DNA from 3 places in the Geobacillus sp. PLS 41 genome. Region 3 is predicted to be linked to each of the others. Evidence: riboswitches for the same ligand, from Rfam matches in the RefSeq annotation. Region 3 holds a riboswitch; each other region holds the start of a gene.
The links. Region 3 has a riboswitch for S-adenosylmethionine ahead of ACVX3G_RS15930 (methionine biosynthesis PLP-dependent protein). Riboswitches for the same ligand answer to the same signal wherever they lie in the genome.
Positions count from the first base shown of each region.

Region 1: it holds a riboswitch for S-adenosylmethionine, as region 3 does, so the genes downstream of both, metK (methionine adenosyltransferase) here and ACVX3G_RS15930 (methionine biosynthesis PLP-dependent protein) in region 3, are expected to answer to the same signal.
Region 2: it holds a riboswitch for S-adenosylmethionine, as region 3 does, so the genes downstream of both, ACVX3G_RS16660 (bifunctional homocysteine S-methyltransferase/methylenetetrahydrofolate reductase) here and ACVX3G_RS15930 (methionine biosynthesis PLP-dependent protein) in region 3, are expected to answer to the same signal.

Region 1 covers NZ_CM151395.1:1,227,097-1,232,964, forward strand. The annotation lists gene ACVX3G_RS06125 (MFS transporter) at 1-1,112, opposite strand, end outside; gene pckA (phosphoenolpyruvate carboxykinase (ATP)) at 1,761-3,347, opposite strand; SAM riboswitch class I at 3,566-3,680, shown strand; gene metK (methionine adenosyltransferase) at 3,810-5,021, shown strand; gene ACVX3G_RS06140 (gamma carbonic anhydrase) at 5,044-5,592, opposite strand.
Region 2 covers NZ_CM151395.1:3,328,367-3,334,234, reverse strand. The annotation lists gene metH (methionine synthase) at 1-2,043, opposite strand, end outside; gene ACVX3G_RS16660 (bifunctional homocysteine S-methyltransferase/methylenetetrahydrofolate reductase) at 2,036-3,883, opposite strand; SAM riboswitch class I at 3,955-4,056, opposite strand; gene ACVX3G_RS16655 (DUF7577 domain-containing protein) at 4,170-4,553, opposite strand; gene ACVX3G_RS16650 (ABC transporter ATP-binding protein) at 4,877-5,868, shown strand, end outside.
Region 3 covers NZ_CM151395.1:3,186,546-3,192,413, forward strand. The annotation lists gene hsdR (type I restriction-modification system endonuclease) at 1-171, opposite strand, end outside; gene ACVX3G_RS15910 (P-loop nucleotide/nucleoside kinase family protein) at 378-923, opposite strand; tRNA gene ACVX3G_RS15915 (tRNA-Val) at 1,202-1,274, opposite strand; gene ACVX3G_RS15920 (HD-GYP domain-containing protein) at 1,527-2,471, shown strand; gene metC (cystathionine beta-lyase) at 2,510-3,688, opposite strand; gene ACVX3G_RS15930 (methionine biosynthesis PLP-dependent protein) at 3,692-4,795, opposite strand; SAM riboswitch class I at 4,997-5,107, opposite strand; gene ACVX3G_RS15935 (alpha/beta hydrolase) at 5,294-5,868, shown strand, end outside.

The DNA.
Region 1 (5,868 bases), 1.6 Mb from region 3:
TCGGCTATAAAGCTCATCAATAAGGCGGAAATCCCGAACGTTACGGAACTAATGACTCCCTGCACGGAAAAAACATGAGGCAGAGCGTCCATCCGGGCATTTTTTTGCAGAATCGTCTGAAGGCAAATCACCTTCCATTGTTCGATGATCCCATACAGGGTGGAATACATAAGCGCCAGCGCACCGTGCGTCGTTGTGCCAAATAACAGTGTGACAATAGCGATACAAAACGGGCCAAACAATACAAAAAATTGCTGATTTTTTTCAACCGATTGACTAAACTTAACGCTTAACAATCCCCCTATCACCATGCCGCCAAAGAAAACAGAGTTAATATATCCCCACCATTCCTCTCCTACATGTAATTGTTCTTTCACATACATATAAAGGATGGCCGAAATCCAGACCCCATTTCCGATTCCTTCAAAAAATGACATGAAGCTAATCGATTTAGCGTGCACATTTCTCCAAGTGTATTCCCATCCTAGACTGATCGAAAGGAGAAAGTTCTTTAGGCCTTTGCCTTGAGCCGTCTTCTTCTTTGTATGTTCTTGTATATGCAACAGAAACATGAGAATGCTTGAGACGACATAGAACAATAAGGTGATATTGATTAAAAGGAACGGCGACCCTACACTGACAATCAAACTCCCAATCGGCCATGCGCTAAGTTTGATGAATTGGTCTAACGTGTTTACAAAACTGTTGGCTTTCAAGATTTCCTCCTTGGAAACGATAAAAGGAACGAGGGAGTTTTTAATCGGATTATTGATCCCATCTAAAAAAGCGATCAATGATACAAAAACATAAACGATCGCAGTGTAATGTTCCGCACCCCAGTGCAAAAACAGCGAGAGAAAAAGCAGCAGAAATGTTTTACACATTTGTCCGTAGGACAATAACGTTTTTAGTTTATATTTTTCGAAAAATATCGGTGCGACGATTCCGCTAATAAATAACGACAATGTAACGAAAAAAGGGACTAATGCGGCAGCCATGGCTTTCGATGTCAAATGATATAGGTAAGAGACAACGGAAACAATGTAGAACACATCTCCGAAATTCGCGAAAGATTGTCCGATCCAAAGGAAATGAAATGTTTTATTTTTCATGACCTCAATCCTCTCTTTGATCATCGAAACGACTGGTGATGGAATAGTCAAAATGAACCAAAAATCAGATCTTCAGTCTTTGATGAAACTGGCTTTTTGCCACGCCCCAAAACGATGGAGCGAAGGAAAACGGGTTGATTTTCAACAATCTGCTAAAGGTAAATGGATATACTGAAGCAATGGAAGCCTCCCCCTTATTCTGTTTAGAGTATCTTGAAAATCAAAAGGCCTTTAGACAGAGCATATCATCATGCTGCTGGAGTTTCTATAGGAATTATGCATCTTGATCACTTGTTTAATGATACTAAAAATTGTGATAAGTATATGAATGATTTGCGGAAAACAGTTGGAGAAATAGAAGTAAGAACACAATTCTTGGGGAAACAGGGAGTAAAAACTTTAGAAATAATGCGCAAGTTCATTAATCATCCATCTTTTGATGACATTACGTATTCCTTGCAGAACTCATGGCCATTGCGGCAAATGAAAACACAGAAGCTCATTGCGTTTGCTCGAGTCTGGTTGTTTGAGGCGAATGAAACGGACCGACGTACAGAAATGTCTAACGATTCAGTGTCGGAGACGAAAGCAGAGGAAAGAACAGAAAAACCGGCCGAACAGGATGTTCCCTGTCCGGCCGGGTTCTTGTTACACGAGCGGTCCGCCGAGTTTTTCGATCGTCGGGTCGATATGGGCGAACTTTCGGAAGTTGGCGCGGAACTTTTGCGCCAGCTCTTTTGCTTTTTGTTCGTATGCTTGTTTGTCAGCCCATGTGTTTTGCGGCTGCAGGACGTCATCCGGCACGCCGGGGACGTGGGTTGGGATGGCGAGGCCGAAAATCGGGTCTTGCACCGTTTCGACGTTGTCCAGCTCCCCTTCGACGGCGGCTTGCACCATCGCCCGGGTGTAGGCGAGCTTCATGCGGCTGCCGACGCCGTACGGTCCCCCTGTCCAGCCGGTGTTGACCAAAAAGACGCGGACGTTGTGTTCGGCGATTTTTTGCCCGAGCATTTCCGCGTATTCGACGGCCGGGCGCGGCAAAAACGGTGCGCCAAAGCACGTTGAGAACGTTGCTTCCGGTTCGGTGACGCCGCGTTCGGTGCCGGCGAGTTTGCTTGTGTAGCCGCTTAAGAAATGGTACATCGCCTGTTCACGCGTCAGCTTGCTGATTGGCGGCAGGACGCCGAACGCATCAGCCGTCAAAAACACGATCGTGGACGGATGGCCGGCGACGCTTGGGTCGACGATGTTTTTGATCGCCTGAAGCGGGTAGGCGGCGCGCGTGTTTTCCGTCAGCGTGCCGTCGTCGTAATTCGGCACCCGCGTCGCGTCGTCGAGGACGACGTTTTCGAGCACCGCGCCGAAGCCGATGGCGTCAAAAATTTGCGGCTCTTTCTCGCGCGATAGGTTGATGCATTTCGCATAGCAGCCGCCTTCGATGTTGAAAATGCCGCGGTTTGACCAGCCGTGCTCATCATCGCCGATCAAGCGGCGGTTCGGGTCGGTCGAGAGCGTCGTTTTTCCCGTTCCCGACAAGCCGAAAAAGAGGGCGACGTCGCCTTCCTGGCCGACGTTGGCCGAGCAGTGCATCGGCAGGATGCCTTGTTCCGGCAGCAAATAGTTCATCACCGAGAAAATCGATTTTTTCATTTCGCCGGCATACTCGGTGCCGCCGATCAACACGGTGCGCCGTTCAAACGAGATGATGATGAACGCTTCCGAGCGCGTGCCGTCGACTTTCGGGTCGGCTTTAAAGTTCGGCGCGCAAATGACGGTGAATTGCGGCTCATGCACGGCGAGCTCTTCGACGTTCGGCCGAATGAACAGCTGATGGACGAACAAGTTGTGCCAGGCGAATTCGTTGACGACTTGAATCGGCAGCCGGTATTTCGGATCGGCGCCGGCAAAGCCTTTAAACACGAACAGTTCATCTTTCTTCATTAAATAGTCGAGCACTTTGTCGTACAGTTTATCAAACGTCTCCGGAGACATCGGCTGGTTGACCGCTCCCCAGTCGATCGTTTGCTTCGTTGACGGTTCTTCGACGATGTATTTGTCTTTCGGCGACCGCCCTGTGTACTTGCCGGTCGTGACCGCGACGGCTCCGGTGTGCGTCAGCCGTCCTTCGTTCCGCTGCAGGACTTTCTCGACGAGCTCGGCGACGGACAGTTGATGATGCACGTACGGTTTTTGCAGCAATACATCAAGCTTATTCGTCATGTTTGCGATCCCCATATTCAAAACCTGCCTTCTTTTTGAAATCACTCTTGAAAATAGTATAACACATTTTTATTAATAGTCCATACTAATTGTGTGGGTTTTTCAAACTTTATTTTGCCCAATGTGTCGATTTCCTTGAGGAAAGAATTTTCTCGGCTGGAAATGATAAAAAATGAATTTTGATAGTTGACTTTGCCGATTCCATTGCGATAAGATAAGTCATTGAACGGATACTCTTATCCCGAGCCGGTGGAGGGACAGGCCCGATGAAGCCCAGCAACCGTCACAACTGTACATGTGTGAAATGGTGCTAACCTGTGGCAAGGCGCAGTCCTTGAACGATAAGAGTGAAAGGAAGCAATACGATTGCCATGACCTTTCCTCAGCCGTTACAGGAAAGGTTTTTTATATTGCGAAGGGAAAAAGGGAAATGAGTTCCGTGTCGCCACATTATGCCAAGAGGAGGAAACAAACCGAATGTCAGCCAAACGCCGCTTGTTTACTTCAGAGTCTGTGACGGAAGGACATCCGGATAAAATTTGCGACCAAATTTCTGACGCCATTTTGGATGCCATTTTGGAAAAAGATCCGAACGCCCGCGTCGCCTGCGAAACGAGCGTCACGACCGGGCTGGTGCTCGTGAGCGGGGAAATCACGACATCAACATACGTGGACATTCCGCGCATCGTCCGCGATACGGTCCGGGAGATCGGCTACACGCGCGCCAAATACGGATTTGACGCCGATACGTGCGCGGTGCTGACGTCGATTGACGAACAATCGCCGGACATTGCGATGGGGGTGAACCGGGCGCTTGAGGCGCGCGAAGGTCAGATGACTGACGAGGAAATTGAAGCGATTGGCGCCGGCGACCAAGGATTGATGTTTGGGTTCGCCTGCAATGAGACGGAAGAATTGATGCCGTTGCCGATTTCGCTTGCGCACCGCTTGGCGCGCCGATTGGCGGAAGTGCGCAAAACGGATGTCTTGCCGTACTTGCGGCCGGACGGGAAAACGCAAGTGACGATCGAATACGATGAAAACGGCAAACCGGTGCGCGTCGATACGATCGTCGTTTCCGCGCAGCACCATCCGGAAATTACGCAAGAGCAAATCGAGCGCGACATTAAAGAACAGGTCATCAAGCCGGTCGTGCCCGCAGAGCTGCTTGATGAGAACACGAAATATTTCATCAACCCGACAGGACGGTTTGTCATCGGCGGTCCGCAAGGGGATGCTGGGTTGACGGGGCGCAAAATCATCGTCGATACGTACGGCGGCTACGCCCGCCACGGCGGCGGCGCGTTCTCGGGCAAAGATCCGACGAAAGTCGACCGCTCGGCGGCGTATGCGGCCCGCTATGTCGCGAAAAACATCGTCGCGGCAGGACTGGCCGACAAATGCGAAGTGCAGCTTGCCTACGCGATCGGCGTCGCCCGCCCAGTTTCGATTTCGATCGATACGTTCGGCACCGGCAAAGTATCGGAAGACATTTTGATTGAGGTCGTGCGCAACAACTTCGATCTCCGCCCGGCGGGCATCATCAAAATGCTCGACCTTCGCCGCCCGATTTACAAACAGACGGCTGCTTACGGCCATTTTGGGCGTACGGACATCGACCTGCCGTGGGAGCGCACCGACAAAGCCGCCTTGTTGAAAGAACAAGCGCTGGCGTTGGCGGACAAGTGATGAAAGAAAAAGAGCTGCCTGATCACGGCAGCTCTTTTTTGTTGGCGCACGATGTCCGCTGTTGCTGCAGCGCTTTGTAATACTGCCCTTTCTCGACATATTCGCGGCGGATGCGCTCCATTTCACGGATGTCGTCTTCCGTCAGTTCGCGGACGACTTTCGCCGGCCGGCCGAGGGCGAGCGTGTTGGGCGGAATTTTTTTGCCCGGCGGCACTAAACTGCCGGCGCCGATAAACGCGCCTTCCCCGATTTCCGCGCGGTCCAAAATGATCGAGCCCATGCCGATGAGCGCGTTTTTGCGAACGATGGCGCTGTGCAAAATGACTTGATGGCCGACTGTTACACCGTCTTCAATGATAAGCGGATTGTTTGGACTTTGATGCAAAATTGAGTTATCTTGAATATTGACCCGGTTGCCAATCACCGTTGGCGCCACATCGCCGCGAATGACGGTATTGAACCAAATGCTCGTCTCTTCGCCGATCACGACATCGCCGGTGATCGTCACATAGTCGGCGATAAAGGCGGAGGCGGCAATTTGCGGCGTTTTGCCTTTGTATGGGTAAATCATGGGCGTTCGTTCCTTTCTGCTGCAAAATCGATCGTTCACCATGTATTGTACAACGCTGCGTCCAAATCGCCAACGAAAGTGAGCGCGCCTGGTCGGGATTGGTGAAAAACGTTTCGTTTCGCCCGATGAGTGGTTGGGATCGGGAAAGAAGATCCGATTTCACAAAGCTTCTCAACGTGAGAAGAACCGTTGTTGAGCGGTTTTTTCATTCCATCGCCAACCCTTTTATGGTTTGCCCCGCCCGCATTGATGGCAATACTGGAAGACGAGATCGCA
Region 2 (5,868 bases), 140 kb from region 3:
GATGAGCTGGTTGTTGTTGAACAGCCGCCCGACTTCATCCATGCCGGCCATGAGCGGACCGTTGATGATGGACAGCGGATCGGAGTAGGTCTCAAGCGCCTTTTCCAAATCGGGAATGAGCCCGTCTTTCGACCCTTCAATAACGTAGCGGGCGAGCCGCTCTTCAAGGCTCAAGTTCTCCTCAGCCGGCTTGGCGGCGGTGATTTTGCTTCGGTAAAATTCGATAAAGGTGTTTAATGTTTCATCGCTCGTGTCAAACAAAAGCGCTTCGGCCATCCGCACTTCCTCTTCCGGAATCGAGGCGAACCGCTCAAGCTTCTCAGTGTTGACGATCGCATAATCGAGCCCAGCTTGCGTGCAATGGTACAAAAAGACGGAGTTGAGCACCTCGCGCCCGGCCGGCGGCAAGCCGAACGAGACGTTGCTGATGCCGAGCATCGTCAAGCACTCCGGCAGTTGCTCTTTAATGAGGCGAATGCCTTTGATCGTTTCGTTCGCCGCGCCGATGTATTGCTCATCACCGGTGCCGACCGGGAAGACGAGCGGATCGAAAATGATGTCGCGCGCCGGCACCCCGTAGCGGTTAACGAGCAAGTCATACGAACGCAAGGCAATTTCCAGCTTCCGTTCGGCGGTGACCGCCATTCCTTGTTCATCGATCGTGCCGACGACGACAGCGGCGCCGTATTTGTGCAAGAGAGGAACGACTTTCGCAAACCGCTCCTCGCCGTCTTCCAAGTTGATCGAATTGATGATCGCTTTCCCTTGCGAGTAGGTGAGGGCGCGCTCGATGACGCGCTCGTCGGTTGAATCGATGACAAGCGGCACTTTCACTTTTTTCACGACTTCGCGGACGAACTGCTCCATGTCATGGAGTTCGTCGCGGTCTGGGTCGGCGAGGCAAATGTCGATGACATGGGCGCCGTTTTTCACTTGGGCGCGGGCGATTTCCGCCGCTTCTTCGTATTTCCCTTCGGCGATGAGGCGCTTGAATTTGCGCGAGCCGATCACGTTTGTCCGCTCGCCGACAAAGAGCGGACGCATCGTTTCATCATAGATGAGCGCCTCGATGCCGGAAACGGCGTGGACATCAAACGAAGACGGAATCGCCCGCGGCGGGAGATCACGCACCGCTTCGGCAATGGCGCGGATATGATCCGGCGTCGTGCCGCAACACCCGCCGACGATGTTGATCCATCCCTTTTCGGCAAAGCGGCGGATTTTCTCTGCCAGCATATTCGGCGTTTCATGATAGTGGCCTTCCTCATCCGGCAGACCGGCGTTCGGGTAGCAGCTGACCGCCGTGTCAGCGAGCGAGGCGAGCGTGCGCAAATGGTCGGTCATAAACTCCGGACCGGTTGCGCAGTTTAAGCCGACGGCGATCGGCTTCATATGGCGCACCGAGATGAAAAACGCATCGATCGCCTGCCCGGCGAGCGTCGTGCCCATCGGTTCGATCGTGCCGGAAATCATGAGCGGCACGCGGCGGCCGACCGCTTCAAACGCCTTCGAAATGCCGAGAAAACCGGCTTTGACATTCAGCGTATCTTGGCACGTCTCGAGTAGGAGAAGGTCGACGCCTCCTAAGAGCAGTCCGCGCGCTTGTTCTTCGTAGGCGGCGACGAGTTCTTCAAACGTTGCGCCGCCGGTCACCGACAACGTTTTCGTCGTCGGCCCCATCGAACCGGCGACAAAGCGCGGCCAGTCCGGGGTGGAGAACGACTCAGCCGTTTGTTTGGCGAGTTTGGCCGCTTCGATGTTCAGCTCAAGCGCCAAATGACCGAGGCCATATTCGTCAAGCACGATGCGTGTCGCTCCGAACGTGTTCGTTTCAATGATATCAGCACCGGCTTCTAGGTACGCTTCATGAATGCGGCGGATGACATGCGGGGCGGTGAGGGTCAAATATTCGTTGCACCCTTCATACGCCTCGCCGCCAAAGTCGGCGGCCGATAGGTTGGCGCTTTGGATCATCGTGCCCATGGCGCCATCGATGACAAGAATTTTTCTTTGCAGTTGCTGTTCTAAGGTGACGTTAGCCATGAACAACCTTCCTTTCTTTGGCGGCCGCTTCTTTTTCATGAATGTAGCGGACAAGCTCGACCGTCATGTCGTAGCGCAAGAACGGCGTGATCAAATAAATGCCGTTAAACAAATCAAACGCAGCGTCAATGAGCGATTTGGCGATAGCGATGCCTTCCTTGGCTGCTTGCACCGGGTCGCCGCCGCACGCCGCCATGCGGGCGCGAATCTCGTCAGAGAGCGTAATGCCCGGCACTTCATGATGCAAAAAGTCGGCGTTGCGCGCGCTCACAAGTGGCATAATGCCGATGTAAATCGGCGTGTCAAGATGCTTGGTCGCTTCGTGCACTTCAACGATTTTCTCTTCCGAGTAAATCGGCTGGGTCAAGAAATAGTGGGCGCCGCATTGAATTTTTTTCTCCATTCGCTCAACTGCTTTATCCAAATGGCGGACGTTCGGGTTGAACGCAGCGCCGATCGAGAAGTTCGTTTTTTGCCCAAGCGGTTTGCCCGAGTACGACAGCCCTTCGTTAAACTGGCGGATCAAGCGGATCAAATCGAACGATGATAAATCATACACCGACGTTGCTCCTGGGAAGTCGCCGATTTTCGACGGGTCGCCGGTAATGGCGAGCACGTCGGTGATGCCGAGCGTATGCAACCCCATCAAATGCGACTGCAAGCCGATCAAATTGCGGTCGCGGCACGTAATATGCACGAGCGGGCGGACGCCGAGCCGCTCTTTCACGATCGTGGCGACGGCGGCGTTGCTGATGCGCGGCGTGGCAAGTGAGTTGTCAGCTAACGTCAGCGCGTCGATGCCGGCGTCATGGAGCGCTTTCGCCCCAGCGAGAAACTTGTCAATGCCGAGTTGCTTCGGCGGATCGAGTTCGACAATGACCGAGCGGCGCGTGCGGGCGAGCTCGGGAAGCGGAGTCGGCGCGGGCCGATCGGCTTGCACCGATACAGATGCCGTGCGCCGCTTCACCGTTTTTTCCGTCACCGGCGTCCGGTCGGCGAGCGCCTTTGCCATTGCCTCAATATGTTTCGGCGTCGTGCCGCAGCACCCGCCGATCAAGCGCACCCCTTGATCGCGGAACGCTTTGGCCGCCTCTTCAAAATATTCCGCGTTCGTTTCATAGACAAGCCGGCCGTCGCGGTAATCCGGGAGGCTCGCGTTCGGATACGCCGACAAAAATGCCTGCTTCGGCAGCGGCACTTCCTCGAGCGACCGAAGCATATGATATGGACCGAGACGACAGTTCAGTCCGACGACATCGGCCCCGAGCGCCTCTAGGCGGGCAAGGGCGTCCGCGAGCGGCGTGCCGTCTTGCAAAACGCCGACTTCATGGAGCGACACATGGGCGATAATCGGCAAGTCCGTCTCTTTGCGCGCGATGGCAAGCACCGTCTCCAACTCTTCCAAATCGTAATACGTCTCGAGCAGCACGCCGTCGACTCCTTCAGCCAGCAGGACAAACAGCTGCTCGCGAAACGTCCGTTTCACTTCTTCGAGCGTGACGACGCTTTTGTTTAACGTGCGCAGCCCCCCGATCGTCCCGAGCACGTACGCCCGCCCATTGGCTGCTTGCTTCGCCAGTCTTACAGCGGCGCGATTGATCGCCGGCACCTCGTCTTGCAAGCCGTAGCGCGCGAGTTTCACATAGTTGGCGCCGTATGTATTCGTCTGAATGACGTCGGCGCCCGCGGCGATATACGCTTCATGAATATGGACGATTTCATCTGGATTGGATAGATTCAATTCTTCAAAACAACGGTCAATGCCGTGCGAATATAAAAGCGTTCCCATCGCCCCGTCGGCGATGAGAATGCGCTCTTTCAACTTATCCAGCAATCCCACGTTCGATTCCCCCGTTTCTCCGTAGTAAAAGAAAAAAGCCTTCTATAAGAAGAAGACTTTTCATTCGCTTCTTCTTATCTTCCAGGCTTCCGCCTGTCTGGATTTAGCACCTTGGCCGCGGCCAGGTTGCTGAGGGTTCACCGGGCCAGTCCCTCCCCCTCTCTTGATAAGAATGTCCGTATGCAATTGTGCGGCAGCGTTTTGATGATTACTATATAATTTAATGTATTTTTCGAAATTATTCAATACGGTGAAGCGAGGAAATTTCAAAAAAGAATTTCTCGGATCAACGGAGAAGCTCTTTTCCACATTGGGGGCAAAATTGGAAATTGTGCTGCACATGCCCGCCGCAATGAGGGCAATGCTTGTTTGGCTGTTTATGGCTTCCAAATCGGACGTTCAGCGGGTCGGGCTCTTCCTCGCTGTCGACAATGTCCAATAAGGACATGCGTTGTTTTCCCGTCGCATTTTTGTAATGGTAAAACGCTTGAAATACGCCGATGGCGATGACGACAAGGCCGAAAAACGGAAAAAAGCGGGCGGCGGGAAACGGCGAGTCCGCGGTGATGGAGAATGCCATCACCATCCAAAAGATGCCGAACAACACAGCGGCGATGCTGCCGAAGAGTCCTTGCATCGACGGACCGCGGCCGGGTTTGATGCTTTTCAATTTCATTCCTCCCTAACAGAATTCATAGATATATTATAATAGAAAAAATTGGTTTTTACCATGTTCACATAGAAACGTTTGAGCCGATAGAGGCAAAAATATTAGATTTTTAATTGGATTTATTTTTCAATACCTTGATTATGTCTTGTAAGAGAGGAAAACGGGCGGTATGTTGCCTTATCAATTGCATCATCGACCATTTTTCGCTTCTTAAGCATTGGCATGGGTGGGAAGACCGTTCAACGATCGTTTTGTCATTGCACTTTCATTGTCTCTATGTTCTAATTAGGAATGATGGAGATGAAGAAGACGGGGGGCTGGAAGTGAACGGGGAAGAGATCATCCGCTTCGAGCGAGTGACGAAGGAATACGACGGCACGGTCGTATTGGATGATGTGAGTTTTGCGATGGAGCGCGGGAAGTTTTATACGCTGCTTGGGCCGTCGGGGTGCGGGAAGACGACGATTTTGCGGCTGATTGCCGGGTTTATCGAACCGACGCAAGGAACGATTTATTTCCATGGAAAGCCGATTCAAAACGTCCCGCCGAACAAACGGCAAGTCAACACTGTTTTTCAAGACTATGCGTTGTTCCCTCATCTCGATGTGTTTGAAAACGTTGCGTTTGGTTTGCGCGTGAAAAAAATGAAAGAAACCGACATTCGCGAGAAAGTGAGGGAAGCGCTCCGGTTTGTCAACTTGGAAGGCTATGAGCGCCGGCGCATTCAAGAGATGTCCGGCGGCCAACGCCAGCGCGTCGCCATTGCCCGGGCGATTGTCAATGAACCTGAGGTGTTGCTCTTGGATGAACCGCTGTCAGCCTTGGATTTGAAATTGCGCACGGAAATGCAGTATGAATTGCGTGAGCTCCAACGTCGATTGGGCATTACGTTTATTTTTGTCACGCATGATCAAGAAGAAGCATTGGCGATGTCCGATTACATTTTTGTTCTGAATAAAGGAAAAATTCAGCAGTTTGGGACGCCGAAAGACATTTACGACGAGCCTGTCAATCGATTCGTCGCCGATTTCATTGGCGAATCGAACATTTTGTCAGGGCGCATGATCGACGATTTCCTCGTCGAATTTGCCGGCAAACAGTTTGCGTGTGTTGACCGCGGCTTCGCGCCAAACGAACCGGTCGATGTCGTCATCCGCCCGGAAGATTTGGAGCTCGCGGCGCCGGAAGACGGGCAGATCGTCATCCGCGTCGATTCGCTCTTATTCCGCGGTGTCCATTATGAAATTTGCGGCTATGACGAAAACGGCAACGAATGGCTTGTCCATTCGACGAAAAAGGCCGAAGTCGGGGAAAC
Region 3 (5,868 bases):
CTCTTCGCGAATGCCTTCGAGCGCCAATATGTATTTCGTCATCGCCTCGGCCAACTTTCGCAGCTCGCTGATCGCCACGTTTGGGTTTTGATGCACATGCCGCTCGGCCGTCTCCCCTACTCGGGCAAGCACATCCCATTTTCCTTCTAGAAATTGAAAGTTATGCGCCATGTCCATCCCTCATCTTTGTCTCTTTTGCAACTTTCTTCTTTTGCCATTATCATATCATGAAAAAAAGCCCGCTGAAAACGGGCTGTTTGTGTTCCCAGACAGGACCATAAAAAAGCGAACAAGGGCGGTTGCTGTCCTCAGTGTCATTGCTGATGTGAGAATCAACTCGCGATGGCAAGGAAAGAGCAGCGCCAATGAAACATCTTTTAACCAATTCGAAATCTTTGATTGCTCATGATTTCATCAATCATCTCATCTATGTCATCCTTACGTTTCCCGCTAGTATCCAAAAGATGCTTTCGATCGAATCCTGATGCATGGAACTCATTCAGCAAAATGAGGCAGCGTTCCCCCATTTGTTGCTCGGGGGCCCTCATCTCATCCCTTTGCCTTAACGTTTTCCCATCTGCCCACAAAACAACATACATAACCGTTACGTTTAAATCCTTTACATTTTCATACAACCATATCGCTTCTTGGGGAAAGGCAATATAATCCACTACCACATCATTGCCGTATTTTACAAAATTTCTTGCAAGACTTAGAATATTATCCCAAATTAATGAAAGCTCTTCTTTACTTTCCCACGGTTTTTTCCGTCCATTGATATGCATATGGCTGATGTCATCGCCGGAAATATACGCACTACGCTCCAACTTGTTCGCCAATGCTGTTGAAATTGTTGATTTGCCAACTCCAGCGGGGCCTGATATGACATAGACTGTTCTTGTTTGATGATTTTTCATATGCATCCCTTTTTACCTGCTCAATATAGTTTTATTACCCGTGGTAATAAAAACGACAACATAAACCTGAATCCGTGATAAAGACGCGTTCAAAGCTGCCAAGAAAACTGGATCAATCAACAAAATATTGCACTCGGGGTTTTTCACCTAATAGGTGAACATTCGAAATGGAGTCGAAGTCTCGGCACGATTGGGCTTCCCAGCATTTTGGATACACTTCTGTCACAGATTCGGGATAAACAAAAAATCCCTTGAAGCCTTCTAGCTCAAGGGATTTCACTCGATGATTCCGACTGGGCTCGAACCAGCGACCTCCACCCTGTCAAGGTGGCGCTCTCCCAGCTGAGCTACGGAATCATATTTTATTGTCCGCTATCGAACACATTTTTAATTATATAAACGGGCAAGTTGTTTGTCAACAACTTTTTTAAAAAAATCGCTGTTCATGATGAAAAAAGGAAAGGTGACTTCCCCGAAAGGAATAATGCGTGTTGGAACGGTTCGACATCGTATTTTTTCTACATTCTGATTGTTCTATCAAACGAGAATTTGCTTGCAAAGGCTGGGGGAATTGATGAAAAACGCCCGCCGCTTCCGGTGCCGCTCAAAATGAAACTGCAGCTGACGGTCTTGTTCAGCAGCACATTTCCTGTCTTATTGTTCAGCTTAGCGACGGAAATCAAATGGTCGCTCGCCGGACCGAGCGCATCCCATTGGTCGTATTGGCCCTGGGCAACCGTGATTTTGCTGTTTTCGATCGCATTTTCCGTTTTCTTGACTCGCTTGTTGGTCGATGAGATCCATGAGCCGGTCAGTGTGCTGTTAAGTCATATGAAACGGGCGGAAAACGAAACGTATAAACCCGTCGCCCACAATGTGTATACTGATGAATTTGCCGATTTGCTTCGCGGATTCAATCATATGATCGATGCTGTGCATCGCCGCGACCGAACGAACAAAGAACTGCTTAACAGTTTCATCACCGTCTTGACAGCGGCGCTTGACGCCCGCGATCCTTATACAGCTGGGCACTCGCTGCGCGTGGCCCGTTACGCACTCGCGATTGGGGAAAAGCTTTCCCTTCCGAATGAACAGCTTGATGCCTTGTATCGTTCCGCTCTACTGCATGACATCGGAAAGATCGGCGTTCCCGATGCCATTTTGCTTAAAGTGGGAAAGCTAAGCGATGATGAATTTGCCCGGATCAAAAAACACCCCGCCCTTGGGGAGGCCATTTTGCGGGAAGTCAGGCCGATCGAACCGATCGAACCGCTTCTAGCCGGCATACGCTCCCATCACGAACGCATCGATGGCAAGGGATATCCGGATGGCTTAGCAGGCGACGAGATTCCGTTGTTTGGCAAAATCATCGCCGTGGCCGATGCGTTTGACGCCATGACTTCCGATCGCCCGTACCGAAAAGGCATGGATATTCGTCAAGCGGCGGACATCTTGAGAAAAGGAAAGGGAACGCAGTGGGACAGCGAACTCGTCGACCTCTTTTTGAAACACTTACAAGAGGAGAAGCTGTTGTCAACCTCAGCGGCATCTTGACCCGCCCGCCAAGCTTTGAAGGCTTGGCGGGCTGATTGCTATGGCGTTGAAACTGACGGCCGCTCTTTCACAAACGACAGCGCCTGCTCGAAATCGGCGATCAAATCGTTCACATCTTCCAGCCCGACGCTCAGCCGCAACAAGCCGTCGGTAATGCCGCGCCGGAGCCTCTCTTCTTTTGGCATCGCCGCATGCGACATTTTCGCTGGGTGCGATAAAATTGACTCGACCGCCCCAAGGCTGACAGCAAACACCGGCAAGCGGACGTTTCGGACGAACGTCCGAGCCGCTTCTTCATCGGCTAAACGGAACGACAGCACAGCGCCAAACCCGGCCGCCTGATGGCGCTGGATGTCATGGCCTGGGTGGTTCTCCAGCCCCGGATAATACACTTCTTCGACCTTTGGATGACAAGCCAAATACTTGGCGATGGCGGCCGCTGATTCAGACGACTGCTTCAGCCGAACGTGGAGCGTTTTTAATCCCCGCAGCACAAGCCACGCATCTTGGACGCCAAGGACGGCGCCAAACGCGTTTTGCAGTTTGTACAATTCTTTTCCCAATTCCTCGTCTTTCACGACCGCCAGCCCGGCGACGACGTCGCTATGGCCGGCTAAAAATTTCGTGGCGCTGTGAAGGACGACATCGACTCCAAGATCAAGCGGCCGCTGCAACGCCGGCGTCATGAACGTATTATCCAAGAATGTCAAACAGCCATGCGCCTTCGCCAACTTGACGACGCCTTGAATATCGGTCACTTTTAACAATGGATTGGACGGCGTTTCCATATAAATGACTTTCGTGTTCGGCCGGATGTTTTCCGCCACTGCGTTTAAATCGGTCATATCGACAAACGTATAGTCAATGCCAAAGCGGCCGAGCACCTCCGTAATCATCCGGTACGTGCCGCCGTAGACGTCTTCGGTCACGAGCACGTGGTCGCCTTTTGAGAGAAGCAAAAACGCCGTTGAAATGGCGGCCATGCCAGAAGCGAAGGCGAATCCGCGCACGCCGCCTTCTAACGCCGCGATCGTTTCCTCAAGCGCCTCGCGCGTCGGGTTGCTGGAGCGGCTGTAGTCGTATTTGCCGAATGAATCGAAATCGAACTGATGGAACGTGGAGGCGTGCTGGATCGGCACGCTCACCGCCCCGGTTGCGCGGTCGACTTTCCATTCGTTATGGAGCAGTTTCGTCGAAAACGCCCATTCCTGTTCCATCGCTTACACCTCTTTCATGTTTTTCAATGCCTGCGCCAAATCGGCGATCAAATCGTCAGCGTGCTCAATGCCGACCGAGAAACGGAGCAGCCGGTTGCAAATACCGTTTTGGATGCGGATTTCCTCAGGAATGTCCGCATGCGTCTGCGTCGCTGGGTACGTAATAAAGCTTTCGACTCCGCCCAGGCTTTCCGCGAACGTAATGAGGCGCAAGCTTTTTAAAAACCCGTTCACCCACTTTTCATCGGCAATCCGGAACGACAGCATCCCGCCTCTTCCTGGATATAAGACGTCTGTAACATCTTCATGTTCGCGCAAAAAGGCGCTGATGCGCTTGGCGTTTTCTTCATGCTGGCGCATCCTTAGCGCCAGCGTTTTCATCCCGCGAATCAACAGCCACGAATCAAACGGCGACAAAACCGCGCCGATGGCGTTCTGATACTCGGCCAGGCGTTGACAGAGCTCCTCGCCCTTGGCGACGACAAGGCCAGCCAACACGTCGTTATGGCCGCCTAAATATTTCGTGGCGCTGTGGATGACAATATCGGCGCCTTGTTCGATCGGGCGTTGAAGCACCGGTGTATAAAACGTGTTGTCAACGATCAACAAAAGCCCATGCCGCTTGGCGAATTCGGAGACGGCGCGGATATCGGTCTCATGCATAAGCGGGTTCGTCGGTGTTTCCAGGAAAATCGCTTTCGTTTTTTCGGTGATACACGCTTCCACCGCAGCGAGATCAGCAAAATCGACGTAATGGAATCCAAGACCATACTTGCGCCAGCCGCGCTCAAACAGGCGGTACGTGCCGCCGTAAAGGTCGGCCGATACGAGAAACTCATCTCCGCTCTCAAACAAGGCGAGCACCGTCTGAATGGCGGCCATGCCGGAGCTGAACGCATAGCCTTGGTCGCCACCTTCCAGTCTCGCGATTGCTTCTTCGACGATTTTGCGCGTGGGGTTGCCGGTGCGGATGTAGTCAAACCCAGTCGACTCTCCGATGCCGGCATGGCGGTAGGCGGTGGAAAAATAAACCGGCGGGTTGACCGTCCCCGTCACCGTTTCGCTCCGGTTGCCAATTTGCGCTAACAACGTCTCCAGTTTCTCCATCTCATCTCTCTCCTTCTGCTGAAAATTCCATCATGGATCAACGGCCGACCACTTAATGCCCAACGAAGCACCACTGTCCGTTGGGCAGCGGCCAAGCGCCTTCGTCCGAAACCGCCTCGCGGTTGATGGAAGCGGCCGCTTGAATAAATAAAAAAAGTCTTCTAAGAAGAAGACTTTTCCATACACATGGGGTCATGCTTCTTCTTATCTGCCGAATTGAATGCTCAATTCGCTGGATTTAGCACCTGGCCGTCGGGCGGCTGGTTGCTGAAGCTTCATTGGGCCAGTTCCCTCCGCTTCTCTTGATAAGAATGGGACGCGTATTCAATTTTTTTAAATTTAATAAAAATGTAACGCATTCCCCACGTTTTTGCAAGCCATTTTTTTGTCAGCGGTGCGATTCGGCAAATTCGCGAAAAATTCGAGCCCTTCATTAACATCTTTGGGCGCAAATATGTTACAATAACAGATGAACTTACGCTTTCATGGAGGATGGTCATGGCGACAGCAACAGGAACGATGCGCGACTGCAAGTTGTACAGCGGAGAGCTGCAAGAAGAAATCGAACTGCTCATCTACTTGCCAAGCAATTTTTCGCCGCTTTACAAATATTCTTTATTAATCGCGCAAGACGGCAAAGATTATTTTATGTATGGAAAAATGAAAACCGTCATCGAAACGCTGATGGAAGAAGGAACAATCGACCGGACGATCGTCGTCGGCATCCCGTATCGGAACGTCAACGACCGCTACGAGAAATACCACCCGGAAGGACGAAAGCACGAAGCATACCTTCGTTTTTTAGCCCATGAGCTCGTCCCGTTTTTGGACCGCGAACTGCCGACATACCAAATGGGCAAAGGCCGGGCGCTGATCGGCGATTCGCTCGGCGGAACGGTGTCGCTTCTAGCCGGGTTGTTGTATCCGCATACATTTGGGAAAATCGCCATGCAGTCCCCCTATATCGATGACTCGGTATTGGCGCGCATCCGCTCATTCCGCGATCCATCGCTCCTTTCGCTTTACCATTCTGTTGGCACAGAGGAAACAGCGGTGAAAACGACGGATGGCCA